3 regions of the Comamonas serinivorans genome follow, and region 2 is predicted to be linked to each of the others. Evidence: riboswitches for the same ligand, from Rfam matches in the RefSeq annotation. Region 2 holds a riboswitch; each other region holds the start of a gene.

Region 1 (4,666 bases), 1.8 Mb from region 2:
GTGCCGCGCAATGCGGTCGTGCATCTCGGCGTCGTGCGCCTGGGCGGTGGCGATGAAGCTGGCGCCATGCGCTGCGTCCTGCAGCCAGCGCGCGGCCAAGTGCTCGGCCCGGCGCGACTTGCCGCTGCGCTGGCCGCCCAGCACCAGCTCGCGCGCCACCACGCGCAAGGCCTGGGGGTTCGGGTCTGCGGCCCCCATGGCTCAGAAGCCCGGCGTCCAGCGCAGCTCGGCGTAGGCGGTGCGCCCGGCCTGGGCATAGCCGCGGGCCAGCTGGTACTGGCGGTCGGCCAGGTTGTCCACCCGCAGCAGCAACTGCCAGTCGGGGGCCAACCTGGTGCTGGCGTACAGGTTCAGCACCCCGAAGCCGCCCAGCCGGCTGGTGTTGGCGGCGTTGTCGTAGCGGTGCGAGGTGGCCTGGAACTCGCCCCCCAGCGTCCAGCCGCCCAGCTGCGTGTCGGCCCCCAGCTTGAGCAACTGCTTGGCGCGGCGTGCCAGCAGCTTGCCGGTGTCGCGGCTGTGCGGGTCCTGCAGGTCGATGGAGCCGCTCAGGTTGACGCTGCCCAGCCGGTGGCGGGCCGCCAGCGTCAGGCCCTCGTAGACCGCGCGGCCGCCGTTTTCGTAGCAACCGAAGGCATCGGCGCAGGGTCCGGCCGCGCCGAACGCGATCAGGTTGCGCACGCGGTTCTGGTACAGGGTGGCTTCGACGCTGCTGCCGCCATCGGCCCAGCGCAGGCCCAGCTCGACGTTGCGGCTCTTTTCGGGTTGCAGGTCAGGCGCGCCATACTGGCTGAAGCGGTGGTACAGCGTCGGCACCCTGAAAGCAGTACCAGCCGCTGCCGTCACACGCCAATTCGGTGCAAACTGATACCCCCATGCAAATTGACCCGTGGTGGCGCCCCCGAATTCGCTGTCGCGGTCGTGGCGCAGGTTCAGCTGCAGCGTGTGGGCGCCGCCCTGCCAGCCCCAGCCCAGGGCCAGCGCGTTCTGGTGCCGGCTGGTGTCGATGGGGTCGTTGACCAGCGCATCGCCGCGGTGTTCCAGCGTCAGGCTCAGCCGGTGCGCGCCCAGGCGCAGCGTGTTCTGAAACAGCGCGTCGCGCAGCGTGGTCTTGGTGGCGTAGGGGTCGGGCGACGTGCGGTAGCGCGTGGTCGACTGGCTGACCGACAGGCGCGAGTCGTAGACCTCGCTCCACCGCGCCGCCCAGGCCAGGCTGGCCGTGGTCAGCTGGTTGACGCCGTGCTCGTCGATGCCCTGGGTGCCAAAGCCGTCGTACTGGGCGTCCATCTTGCTGTGGCTGAAGGCGGCTTCGAGCCGGTGCGCACCATTGACCTGCCAGCCCAGGCGGGCGTTGGCCGCGGTGTTGCGGTAGCCGTCCTTGTCGGGGTTGTAGGCGGCGTCGGGCCGGGCATTGAAGCCCGAGCTGGTGGCGCGCGACGCGCCCAGCGCGTAGTCCACCGCCCCGGCCTGGCCGCTGATGCCGGCCTCGGCCCGGCGCGTGCCCTGGCTGCCCAGGCCCACGGCCACGTTGGCCTTGGGCGCGCCGTCACCCTGGCGGGTGTAGATGAGGATGACGCCGGCCACGGCGTCCGAACCGTACACGGCCGCCGCGGGCCCGCGCAGGATTTCGATGCGCTCGATCTGGGCCAGCGAAATCGCCTCCCAGGGCGCGCCACCGGTCGATTGCGAATCCACGCGCACGCCGTTGACGTAGACGGCGGTGAAGCGCGTTTCGGCACCGCGGATGTAGATGCTGCTGGTGGTGCCGGGGCCGCCGTTGCGCACCAGCTCCATGCCGGGTTGGCGCGCCAGCAAATCGGCGATGTTGACCGCGCCGCTGCGCTGCACGGCCTGGTCGTCGAGCACGGTGACATCGGCCAGCACCTGCGCGGCCGGCTGCGGCGTGCGCGTGGCCGAGATGACCACATCGGGCAGGCTGGCGGCAGCGGCCGCCAGCGTGCCGGCGTCCGACCGCTGCGCGGACACGGTGCCGGGATTGGACACATCGGCCGCCTGGGCCTGAGACTGGGCCTGAGCGCCAGGCGCGAACGACGCACACAGGGCCGCAACGGCCAGGGGCAGGCAAGCCTGCGACGAGAAGGGAGAATGGGACATCATGGGGAAACAGCCTGCAAGGCGCCAGCATCCCCGCCAGCGCGCACCGCAACACGACGCACGCCTGCCCTGTCTGGCAGAACGCACCTCGACCGCGTTGGCTGATATCCGGGCTGACGCGTTCATGCCCGCACGTCGCCTTCCCAGGTGCTTGTTCAAGGCATCCCAGTGGCTGAAACCGTCGTCATGAGGTGCGGGCCGTGATCCGCATTCAGCCGATCCACAGCGCGTCTTACCGTTGCGGGGGCAGCGCAGGTTCGGCAACCGTGCCCGGGTGGGGGGTCCCTCCTGCTTCCCATTGAACTGCGGCGTGTGAACCACGCCTGCGAGCACCAACGTGGGCGCGATTGTACGGGCGCCCCTGGTCGCGCCCTGCAGCACAGGCGTCAGGGGACTGAGCCATCGCCCATCACGCCAGGCTGGACCATGTCGAGGTACGCGTGGCGCGGCGCATGGGTCCGCCGGGAAGCCCTGGCCTTGCGGGCTTGCGCCGGCCATCCGCCTGCGCGGCGACCGTGGTGGACGGGCCCGTCAGGCCGGTTGCCGTCAGCCCAGGGCGCCGGCGGCGCGCAGCTTGGCGATTTCGTCGGCGTTGAAGCCGTAGTCGGCCAGCACGTCGTCGGTGTGCTGCCCCAGCGTGGGCGCGGGCCCGGCAGGCCGTTTGGCCACGCCTTCCAGGTGGAACGGCGAGCCGATGGTTTCCTCGTCACCCAGCGGGACGATGGCCCCGGCGATGCGCATCTGCTCGTCGTCGTGCATGTCCTCGACCACGCCGATCACGCCATAGGTGATGCCTGCGGCATCGAGGCGCCGGCGCCATTCCTTCAGGTCGTGCTGGATGAACACCTCGTCCAGGATGGGGATCAGCGCCAGGTGATTCTGGCGGCGCAGCTCCGGCGTCGCAAAGCGCGGGTCCTGGGCCAGGTCGGTGCGCTCCATGGCCTTGAGCAGCGGGGCGGACTGGGCCTCGTTGAGCACGGCCAGGTTGATCCAGCGGCCGTCCTTGGTGCGGTAGCTGTTGCCAAAAGCATTCACGGTGTGCGTGCGCGGCGGGCGGTACTCGACCGGCACCTGGAACAACGCAGCCTGCGCCATCCAGGCGTTGGACCACACGCCGCAGGCCAGCAGCGAGGTGTCGACGTGGCTGCCCTCGCCCGTCATCGCGCGGCGGTACAGGGCCGTGACGATGGCCGCATACAGCGTCATGCCGCTGGGCATGTCGCCCATGCCGGGCAGCGACCGGATGGGCTGGCTTTCCTCGCTGGCGCGCATCAGGTCCATCAGGCCGGTGCGGGCCCAGTAGACGGTGGAGTCGAAGCCGGTCTTGTCGGCCTCGGGGCCGGTCTCGCCGTAGGCGGTGAACGAGGCGTAGATGAGCTTGGGGTTGAGGTGCTTGAGGTCTTCGTAGGTGATGCCGAGCTTGCGGCGCACCGGCAATGGCTGGTTGGTGACGAAGACATCGGCCTGCTCGACCAGGCGGTGCAAGGCGGCCAGCGCCTCGGGCGTCTTGAGGTTGAGGGCGAGGCTGCGCTTGTTGCGCGACATCAGCTCCCAGGGGTAGTTGCGGTCGGACTCGGGCATGCCCGGCGCGCGGTACAGCTCACGGAACGAATCACCCGTGTGCGGCTCGATCTTGATGACATCGGCACCGAAATCGCCCAGCACGGTGGTGGCCACGGGCGCCGCGATGAAACTGGCGCAATCGAGCACGCGAAGGCCTGCGAAAGGCAAAGCGGAGGGGGACGCTTGCACAGTGGACATGGTCGGTTCGTTTCCTTGGGTCAAAGCCGGCAATGTGACCCCAAACCGACCCGGACTGTGTGATCTGGGCGACAAAGCCTGCTGCCATCATGGAGAACATTACATGGCAGTATGCTGCACTTTCCGTTGTTCAAAGAACGGAAATTGCCCCATACTACTCACTCACTCCAGACGATCCAACCCATGTAATGGGTCAACAGGATGAGCAGGCCAAAGCCGATGCGGTACCAGGCAAACGGCACGAAGGAGTTGCTGGAGATGAAGCGCAGCAGCCAGCGCACGCACAGCCAGGCGCTCAAGAACGCGAACACCAGGCCCACCAGAAACATGGGCAGGTCTGCCCAGGACAGCACGTCGCGCGCCTTGTAGAGGCTGTAGACGCCGGCGCCGATCAGGGTGGGAATCGCGAGGAAGAACGAGAAATCCGTGGCCGCCTTGCGCGACAGCCCCAGCAGCATGCCGCCGATGATGGTGGCGCCCGAGCGGCTGGTGCCGGGCACCATGGCCATGCACTGCACCAGGCCGACCTTCACCGCGTCCAGCCAGCGCATGTCGTCCACGCTGGCGACCCGGGTCTGCGACTGGGGCCGACGCTCGGCCCACAGGATGACAAAGCCGCCGATGATGAAGGTCGTGGCCACCACCAGCGGCGTGAACAGGTTCTCCTTGATGGCCTTGCCGAACAGCAGGCCCAGCACCACGGCGGGCAGGAAGGCCAGCAGCACGTTGACCGCGAAACGCTGCGAGTCACGGCTGCGGGGCAAGGTCACCACGGTGTGGCGGATGCGCTGCC
Region 2 (4,666 bases):
GGCATCGACCGAGAAGCCCAGCCGGCCGCCCACCTTGGGCAGGCCCAGCACCTCGGGCGGGTAGCGGGTGTAGTCCTCGACGCCGACGATGCGGCCGGCCAGCCCCAGCGCGCTGACCAGTTCGGTGTTCGACGAAAAGATGGTGACGATGCGTTGCGCCGGGGCGGGCAGGCGCACCTCGCGCCCCAGGGCATCGCGCAGCAGCAGGCCAGGCGCAGCAGGCGCGGCGGACACGGGCTGGAACGCGCGCGAAGGCGCGGCAGCCGCCTGCGTGCCCAGGCCCCACGCCGCCAGCGCCGACACCAGGGTGCGCCGGTGCACGGCCCCGGGTGGGTTGGCCTGCCTGCGGATCCGCGCGGCGCGGTCAGGCAAATGCACCATGAAAGGGGTATCGGGCTGTTGCCGTTTTATATGAAACGGCAGTGGCGTGATACTGCTTCTTGTTGTGCCGAGATTGGGCCGCCTGCCCCACGCGCTGGCCATCAGAACTCGGCCTGCAGGCCCACCTGCCATTCGCGGCCGGGCATGGAGGTGCCGCAGCCGCCGTTCTGGAACGCCGGGTTGGCGATGCAGGGCTGCACGTCGCGCGCGATGAAGATGGGGTGGCGGTTGAGGTTGAACAGGTTGTTCACCCCCGCGAACACCTTCACGCGCGGGCTCACGCGGTAGTCGCCGCGGAAGTTCCAGACCGTGAACGCGCCCTTGCGGTGGATCCAGGTGCTGCTGGGCTCGCCCTGGGGCACCAGCAAGTTTTCCTCGGTGTCGTACCACATCGGCCCGCGCAGCAAGGCCGTGAGCTGCATGCTCCAGTCGCCCGCGTGGCGGTCGGTGCCGTGGGCCAGGCGCAGGCCGGCCGCCGCTTCGTACTGGTGCATGCGCTGCACGCGGCGGGTGTTGGCCGTGGCCGCCGCGCCCTTGTCCTTCATGGTGAAGTGGTAGTAGCCATTGCCGAACACCGTCAGCGTGTGGCCGCCCAGGCGCGAGCCCAGCAACTGGCCCACGTCGGCGCTGACGCCCAGCTCCAGCCCGCGCGCGACGATGTCGGCGGCGTTGTTGGCGTAGTCCGAGGTGTTGGTGGCGGCGCCGCGCGAGACGGTGGTGATGCGGTTCGCGATCGTGTTCTGGAACAGCGCCGCATCGACCTTCCAGCCCGGCTGGCGGTAGCTGCCACCGACCTCGAACTGGCGGCTGGACTCGGGCTTGAGCTGGGGGTTGCCGAAAATGCGCCCGCCGCCCACGGCGGTGAAGTCGGCCGACAGCTCGCTGGCCGTGGGCGCCCGGAAGCCTGTGGCCGCGCCCACGCGCAGGTTGAGGGCGTCGTCCACCTTCCAGGTGGCGCCGGTGGACCAGGTGAGCTGGTCGTAGTCGCGCGTGGTGGTGACGGCCAGCGGCACGTTGGGGGTCTGGTCGAAGCGCGTCGCGCCCCAGGTCTTGCGCACGCCGGCGCGCACCGTGACGCGGTCGCTCCACAGCGTCTGCGCGTCTTCGAAGTAGAGCGCCTTGGTGTGTTCGGTCTGGTTGTTGTCGTAGGGCGCAACCTGGCCGGTGGGGCCACCGGGCATGGCCACGCGCACGCGGTCGGAGCGCAGGCGGTTTTTCTCGTAGTCGAACCCCACCAGCAGGTCGTTGCTGGCGCTCAGGCGAATCCGCGGCTGCAGGCGCAGGCCCGTGCCTTCGAGCACGCGGCGGTTGTCGTCGCTGGCCGTGCCGGGCACGGCGCTGGTGCCGGAGCGGATGACCGGCGAGGCCCAGTTGAACTCGTCGACATCGCGGAAGCTGTACAGGTGGGCCAGCCAGCTGACGCGCTCGCCGGGCAGGGCGCCGTGCCAGGTCAGGTCGGCCGACTGGTTGTCGCGGTTGTCGCGGCTGTAGGCGTTGGCGCCCGAGCCGCGGAAGCCGGCGTTGTAGATGCCGTCGGTGCGCAGCTGCAGTGCCAGCCGGTGCAGGTTGTTCAGCTGCCAGCCCAGGGCACCCGTGGCGCCGCGCCGTTTCCAGCTGGTGTTGGGCAGGCTGCCACCGCCGCTGCCCGACTGGTAGTCGCCGCGGCCGCCGGCGTTGGCGCCCAGGTACCAGTCCCAGCGGTCGGTGGCGCCGCTGAGCTGGGCTTCGGTGCGCCACAGCCCCCATCCGCCTCCCACGGCCTGTACGCGGTTGCGGCCGCCACTGGCGCCGTTGCGCAGGATGATGTTGATGACGCCGCCCATGTTCTGGCTGCCGTAGACCACCGACGCCGGCCCGCGCACGATCTCGATGCGCTCCACATCCGACAGGCTGAGCTTGGAGAGGTTGGCCGTGCCGGCGCGGCGGCCATTGAGCAGCACCAGCACCTGGCCGCGGTAGTCGCGCCCCTGGCCATCGGTGGTGGCGCCGCGCAGGTTCAGCGAGGTCTGCGCCGCCGTCCATTCGCTGAGGAAGCCCACCGCGTGCTCGGCCAGCAGGTCGGTGAGGGATTTGGCCGACGAGCGCTCGATGTCCTCGCGGGCGATGGTCTGGGTGGTGGCCGCGATGCGTGCCCGCTCCTCGGGCCGTGCCGTGGCCGTCACGAACATGGGCTCCAGCGCGTCGCTCGCGGGCGGGGTGGCGTCAGGGGCCTGGGCCCAGGCCGCAGAGGCCCAGGCGACACAGGCCAAGGCGCAGAGCCGGGTGGTCTGGCGCAGGGGCTGATGGGCACGGGGCAGCGGCTGGGCAGGCGCAAGGCGCGCGGGGTGGCTGGCCAGCCAGGGCAGGTCGAAGGGGAAGCAGGTCCGCATGGTCGTTCCAGAGGCGCTTCGCTCTCCCGCGAAGCGTTGGATCAGGGCACACGCCGCGGTCACGCGCGCCGTCTGGAGCAGGGCAAGACCCGGCCTGCCGCCTGCCCGGACATGCGCCTTCCCGCGGCATCCGAAGCGATGGGAGCAGGCCGGTATCCGGGCTTGCGACAGCTGGCATCGGCCAGGGGCCATGCGCAGCCAGGTCCCGCGCCTTCCCACGCCTCAGAGGGCGCAGTGACCATCGACTGGCGGAGCCAGCGATCTGCGGACCGGATGTGTCGCTTACCGTTGCGGGGGCAGCGCTGGCCTTGCGATAGGTGTTCCCGTCGCGCACCAGCTTCCCGTTTAACCTGCGGGGCGCGGCCGTGTGGCCAGCCCGTTCAGGCACCTTCTCATCGACGCGAACCGCGGGTCGCCTTGCAGCGGCCGCGTGTTCGCAGCGCGAGATTATGGGGGAAGCGCCGTGGCGCGAGCCACCACGGCGCGGCCTGCGGCCCTGTGCCGCGACTCGCCCTGGGCCTTGGGGGCCTGCGCTGGCGCAGGGCGGCAGGGCGTGGCCGCCACACCGCGACGGCCACATCGCGACCCCCGTGCGCTGGACACGGCCGGTGCGCACGTCCTGCCCGACGGTGGTTTGAATGCGAGTCGAACGATGTCGCTGGGCTCGCTGGCGGTGACGGGCAACCGCTTCAAGCGCGCGGGCGCTGCGTGCCGCTGAATCACGCGACCTTGATGCAGTATCCATCCATCGCCGTTTTCAGCAAAACGGCAATGCCTTCATACCCCATGGCATGCATCCGCGATGTCACGCTGCCGCAGGTGGCCGGCCACCAGATGCGCAGCGGAGGCCCGCATCACGCCTCGTCGTCGCGCCAGAGGCGATCGAGCAGCTGCGGGCTGAAGCCTCGGCTGACCATGAAGCGCATCTGCTTGGCGCGGGCCTGGGGCGAATCGGGCCGCTCGCCGAACTTGCGCTGCCAGACATCGCGCGCCCGCGCCAGCTCGCTGCCCTGCAGCTCGGCCATGCTGGCCGCGATCAGGTCGGCGGGCACGCCTTGCTGGCGCATGAGCTGCTGCACGCGCGCACTGCCGTAGCGCGGCGCCTTGCGGTGGACCAGTGCCTCGGCCGCCCGTTGGTCGCTCAGAAAATCCCGGGCCACCAGCCAGTCCAGCACGGCCTGCAGGTCGTCACCTTCTTGCACGTGGCGCGCCAGCTTCTGCGCCAGCTCAGCCCGTGAGTGCTCGCGCAGGCTGAGCAGGCGCAAGGCGCGGCCTTTGAGGCTGAGGGGCGTGGCGGCAGGGGACATCGGAGCGTGGAACGGAAGGCCTGGATCAGGGCATGGTGGGTCGGAGGGACCAACGGCACCAGCCGCTGTGGGGAGGGATCAGGTGGGTGACGGGCATCAGGCCTGAAGCCGTCGAGCGTTGGGCCATCAGCCTGGCCGCGCCGTCGTCGGATGGGCGGCCGGCCGGCCTCGCCAGGGCGTCGCCTGACACCGGCCCCAGGCGAGATGCGCCGCGCCATCGCCACCACGCAGCGCGCGCCGCCATGGGCGGCAGACGCAGCCCAGCCGTGGCCCGAGCAGCGCGCATCGCCAGCGGCCGCGGCCGCCCAAGGGTCACACCTCGTCGTCGCTGCTCACCGGGGCGGCCACGCCATCGGTGGGGAGCAGGGCGATGCCCAGGGACTCGCGCACCTTGTTCTCGATCTCGATGGCCAGGTCCGGGTTCTCGCGCAGGAATTCGCGCGCGTTGTCGCGGCCCTGGCCGATTTTTTCGCCGTTGTAGGCGTACCAGGCGCCAGATTTTTCGACGATGCGCGCGTTCACGCCCATGTCGATGATTTCGCCGTGGCGCGAGATGCCTTCGCCGAACAGGATGTCGAACTCGGCGGTCTTGAAGGGCGGCGAGACCTT
Region 3 (4,666 bases), 740 kb from region 2:
CCGAGCTGTCGCCCTTCACGCTGGCCGCCGCCCGCCAGCAGGCCACCGGCCCGGTGCGGACGGCGCTGGACCGCCTGCGGCGCTGCTGCACGGCCCTGGCCAGCACGCAGACCGCCGACTACGCCGTGCTGGACGCCGTGCCGCCCACGCTGCTGACGGCGCTGCAGCGCGTCACCCAGGCCGTTGGCCAGGCCCAGGATGCAGGCCTTCAGGCGCTGGGCGAGGACCTGCTGGCCCTGCATTTCGAGGCCCTGCAGCTGCTGCAGCTTGCCGAGCAGTTCGGCCCCCACGCGCTGTTCGACATCGCCCGCCTGCCCGCGCGCGCTACCGATCGGCCGCACGCCCGCGCCAGCGCCGTGCTCGGCATCCGCAACGTCATCCCCGCGCCGCACCTGGCGCCCCGGCACGCCAGCGCGCAAGCCACGGTGCTGTTCTCGGGCACGCTGAACCCGCCGGCCTTCTACCGCGACCTGCTGGGCCTGCCGCCGACCACGGCGCAGGTCGACATCGACACGCCCTTCGCGGCCGACCAGCTGCAGGTGCACGTGGTGCGCGAGGTCTCGACGCGCTGGGCCGATCGCGCGCAATCGCTCACCCCCATCGCCGACCTCGTGGCGCAGCAGCACGCCCGTGCACCGGGCAACTACCTGTGCTTTTTCAGCAGCTTCGACTACCTGCAGCGCGTGGCCGAACGCCTGCGCGAGCGCCACCCCGCGCTGCCGCTGTGCCTGCAGACCCCGGCCATGGACGCAGCCGGCCGCGAGGCCTTCCTGGCCGGCTTCACCGAGACCAGCCGCGTCGTCGGCCTGGTGGTGCTGGGCGGCGTGTTTGCCGAAGGGGTGGACCTGCCCGGCCGCCGGCTCATCGGGGCCTTCGTGGCCACGCTGGGCTTGCCGCAGCTGGGGCCCGTCAACGACGCGATGCGGCGCGTGCTGGCCCAGCGCTTCGGCGCACGCCAGGGCGACGACTACACCTACCTCTACCCCGGCCTGCGCAAGGTGGTGCAGGCGGCGGGCCGCGTGATCCGCAGCGAGGACGACCGCGGCACCATCCACCTCATCGACGACCGCTACGGCCGGCCCCACGTGCAAGCCCTGCTGCCGCGCTGGTGGCGGCTGCAGGCGGCTTCTGCGGCTACCGCGCCGGTGTCCGGGTCGGCGCCGGCCCCCTCGCCCTCAGCGAGCCACGCTGAGGCGGCGCGCCACGCGTGAACGCCCGGTGCGGCGGGGCGCCGGCCCGCACGCCGGCGAACGGCGAACGGCGAACGGCGACGCATCCTTCATGGTCTTCATGGCGACTTGAAGGCAGTACAGTCCTGCTACCGATATTTAACAAAAGGCCATGGGTGCATACCTATCCTGGTTGTCACCGGGCACGCCATTTTCGCGTCGCGTGCGCGGCCTCGTCCCGCGCCGCGTGGGCTACACTCCGCCGCGCTGATTTCAGCCCATGCACAGGTGCTCGCTTCGCGAGTGAAACGGGAACAAGGTCGGGTCAACCCCGCAAGCCTTGGCTGCCCCCGCAACGGTAGACAGACAGCACGCCCCGCGCTTCGCCCTCTGGCGAAGCGCAACCACTGAGTTCAGTCTGGCCACGGTCTCCACGTGGCCCAGACGCTTGGGAAGGTGGGTGTGCACCTCGACCTCAGGGTCGATGCTGTGAGCCCGGAGACCGGCCTGTTCGTGGTTCGCCATGCGCTCCTTCGGGGGCGCATGACCTCATGACTGTCTGCGGGGTGTGGACGGCGTCTGAGCCTGTGGCCACTCAGCGCCGCACGCTCTGGCTTGCCGTGTCACATCAGGTGGAATGAGACCTTTGACATGACCCAAGCCACTCCGGCCGCTCGCGCCGTTCGTCCCGTGTTGCGCCCAGCCCATGCGCTGCGCCCAAGCCCTCTGCTCGCATCCTGGATGCTGTGCTGCCCCCTGCTCGCCACCGCGCAGGACACGCTGCCCAGTGTGCAGGTGACGGCCGACGCCGTGCCCTCGGCGCTGCAGACGCCTGCCACCTCGGGCACCCACTTGCCCGTGACAACGCAAGACCTGCCCGCCAGCCTCAGCGCCATCACCGCCCGGCAGGCCGAAGAACGCGCCGACTTCGGCGTGGCCGATGCCGTCACGCGCACCGTGGGCCTGACCAGCACCGCCTCGCCCGGCAACGGCGGCATGGCGTTTTCCAGCCGCGGCTTCAGCGGCGTCAACTCGGTGGGCGTGGCCGAGGACGGGCTGAGCCTGCCCGTGGCCGCCGGCACCATCACCTACCCCAATGCCGCCTGGGGCTACGAGCGTTTCGAGGTCTTGCGCGGCCCCGGCTCGCTGATGTTTGGCAGCGGCACGATGGGCGCCACGGTCAACGCCATCCGCAAGACCCCCAGCGCAGACCGGCAGACCGAGATGCTGCTGGGCGGCGGCCAGCATGGCACCGCCCGCGCCGGCCTGGGCACCACCGGTGCGCTGGCACCTGGCCTGAGCTACCGCATCGACGCCTATGGCGAGCGCACCGATGGCGAGCGCCCACTGGGCCGCAGCACCAACGCCAAGCTCATGAACGCCCTGCGCTGGCAGGCCAGCGACACGCTGCGCTTTGACCTCACGGCCGACTTCAGCGACACCCAGCCCGAGCGCTACTTCGGCACGCCCACCGTGGATGGGCGCGTGGCCCGCGCGCTGCGCCACCAGAACTACAACGTGCGCGACAGCGACATCCGCTACCTGGACCGCCGCGTCAAGTTCAAGGGCGAGTGGCAGGTCCGTCCCGGCCTCACGCTCCGGAACGAGAGCTACCACTTCAGCTCGGACCGCCACTGGAAAAACATCGAGGCCTACGGCTACAACCCGGCCCAGCAGACGGTGGCGCGCTCCGACTACCTGGAGATCGGCCACGACCTGACGCAGAGCGGCAACCGGCTGGCCTTGTTGGCCGAAGCGGGCCAACACAAGCTCGCCGCGGGCTGGGACCTGTCGCGCTCGCGTTTCAAGGCCTTGAACAGCTCGCCCTACACGGGCTCATCGGTGGTCGATGCCCTGAACCCGCAGCATGGCGTGTGGGACAGCCCCGATCCCTACGCGCTCAAGCTCTCCAACGCCATCCGCCAGAACGCCCTCTACCTGGAAGACGCCTGGCAGCTCCACGACCAGTGGCTGCTCATGGCCGGCCTGCGCCGCGACTGGTACGACTTCGACCGCCGCGACGTGGTGTCGCAGGCCACGCTGGCCAAGAAGCTGGCCGGCACCTCGTGGCGCCTGGGCCTGACGCACACGCTGAACGACCGCACCAACGTGTACGCCCAGGTCAGCACCGGCCACGACCCCGTGACCAGCCTGTTGTCGCTGGCCGCGTCGCAAAGCGGCTTCACGCTGAGCCGTGGCCGCCAGGTCGAGCTGGGCATCAAGCAGCAGCTGCCCGACCCGCGTGGTGAGTGGGCGCTGGCCGTGTACGACATCCGCAAGGACGACATCATCACGCGCGATCCGCTGCAACCCACGGTGTCCATCCAGGGCGGCAGCCAGTCCTCGCGCGGCATCGAACTGTCGGGCGCGCTGCAGGCCAGTCGGGCCTGGCGCTTCGAGGGCAACCTGGGCTGGGTCGACGCCCAGTTCGACGAGCTGCGGGAAGGCGCCACCGGCATCGACCGCTCGGGCAACCGCCCGGCCAACGTGCCGCGCGTCACCGCCAACGTGTGGGCGCACTACACCGTGGGCGACTGGCGCGCCTCGCTGGGCCTGCGCCACGTGGGCAAGCGCTACAGCAGCAACGCCAACACCACCTACCTGCCGTCGTACGTGGTGGCCGATGCCGTGGTCAGCTGGCGCATGAACCGCCAGGTCAGCTTCAACCTGGTCGGGCGCAACCTGGCGAATCGCCTGTACGCCCAGTCGTCGTACGGCAGCCAGTGGCTGCTGGGCCGCGGCCGCCAAGTCGAGCTCAACGCGCAACTGCGCTTCTGAGGCATGCGCGTCACCGCCCTTGCCCTCCTCCTGGCGCTGGCACTCGGCGCGTGTGGCCCGCGCAGCGCGCCAGCGCCAGCTCACCCAAACGCAGTACCTGGCGTCACCGTCAATGTGTGCGGCGTACCCACCGCATACCCCAAGGAGCCCAAGCGTGCCGTGACCTACGACGTGGGCATCACCGAGATGTTCCTGTTCCTGGGGCTGGCCGACCGGCTGGTGGGCTACGCCGGCATCCCCGATGGCAAGGAGATTGCGCCCGAGTTCGCGCCGGCGCTGGCGCGCCTGCCCAAGCTGTCCACCCAGGGCATGAACCTCGAAACGCTGGTGAACGCCGGCACCGACTTCGTCTTTGGCGGCTGGAGCTACGGCTTTCGCCAAGGTGGGGTGACGCCCGAGCTGCTGGCCCGCCACGGCATCGCGTCGTACGTGCTGACCGAGTCCTGCATCCACGTGGCCGCACGCAGCGAGGTGCGGCTGGAAGACGCCTTCGACGACATGCGCCACATCGGCGCCATCTTCCGCTCCTCGGCACAGGCCGACCAGCAGGTGGCCGTGCTGGCACAAGGCCTGGCGACCCTGCGCCGCGAGATGGCCGGCGTCACGCACCGGCCGCGCGTCTTCGTGTACGACAGCGGCGACAAGCTGCCCACCACCTCGGGCCGCTACGGCATGCCCCGCGCCATGCTGCACGAGGCCGGCGCCGACAACCTGTTCGA

What was found. A riboswitch is a leader RNA that binds a small molecule or an ion and turns the genes downstream of it on or off. The one in region 2 is predicted to bind cobalamin.
Region 1: another riboswitch for cobalamin. It lies ahead of CCO03_RS11300 (TonB-dependent receptor domain-containing protein); the one in region 2 lies ahead of CCO03_RS19270 (TonB-dependent receptor).
Region 3: another riboswitch for cobalamin. It lies ahead of CCO03_RS16045 (TonB-dependent receptor); the one in region 2 lies ahead of CCO03_RS19270 (TonB-dependent receptor).

Annotation. Positions count from the first base shown of each region.
Region 1 is NZ_CP021455.1:2,661,072-2,665,737, forward strand. It holds gene CCO03_RS11295 (bifunctional adenosylcobinamide kinase/adenosylcobinamide-phosphate guanylyltransferase) at 1-198, opposite strand, end outside; gene CCO03_RS11300 (TonB-dependent receptor domain-containing protein) at 202-2,115, opposite strand; cobalamin riboswitch at 2,195-2,464, opposite strand; gene CCO03_RS11305 (CaiB/BaiF CoA transferase family protein) at 2,659-3,873, opposite strand; gene CCO03_RS11310 (undecaprenyl-diphosphate phosphatase) at 4,032-4,666, opposite strand, start outside.
Region 2 is NZ_CP021455.1:4,498,645-4,503,310, reverse strand. It holds gene CCO03_RS19275 (ABC transporter substrate-binding protein) at 1-381, opposite strand, end outside; gene CCO03_RS19270 (TonB-dependent receptor) at 483-2,750, opposite strand; cobalamin riboswitch at 2,881-3,157, opposite strand; gene recX (recombination regulator RecX) at 3,605-4,057, opposite strand; gene recA (recombinase RecA) at 4,370-4,666, opposite strand, start outside.
Region 3 is NZ_CP021455.1:3,763,091-3,767,756, forward strand. It holds gene CCO03_RS16040 (ATP-dependent DNA helicase) at 1-1,211, shown strand, start outside; cobalamin riboswitch at 1,439-1,694, shown strand; gene CCO03_RS16045 (TonB-dependent receptor) at 1,821-3,947, shown strand; gene CCO03_RS16050 (ABC transporter substrate-binding protein) at 4,107-4,666, shown strand, end outside.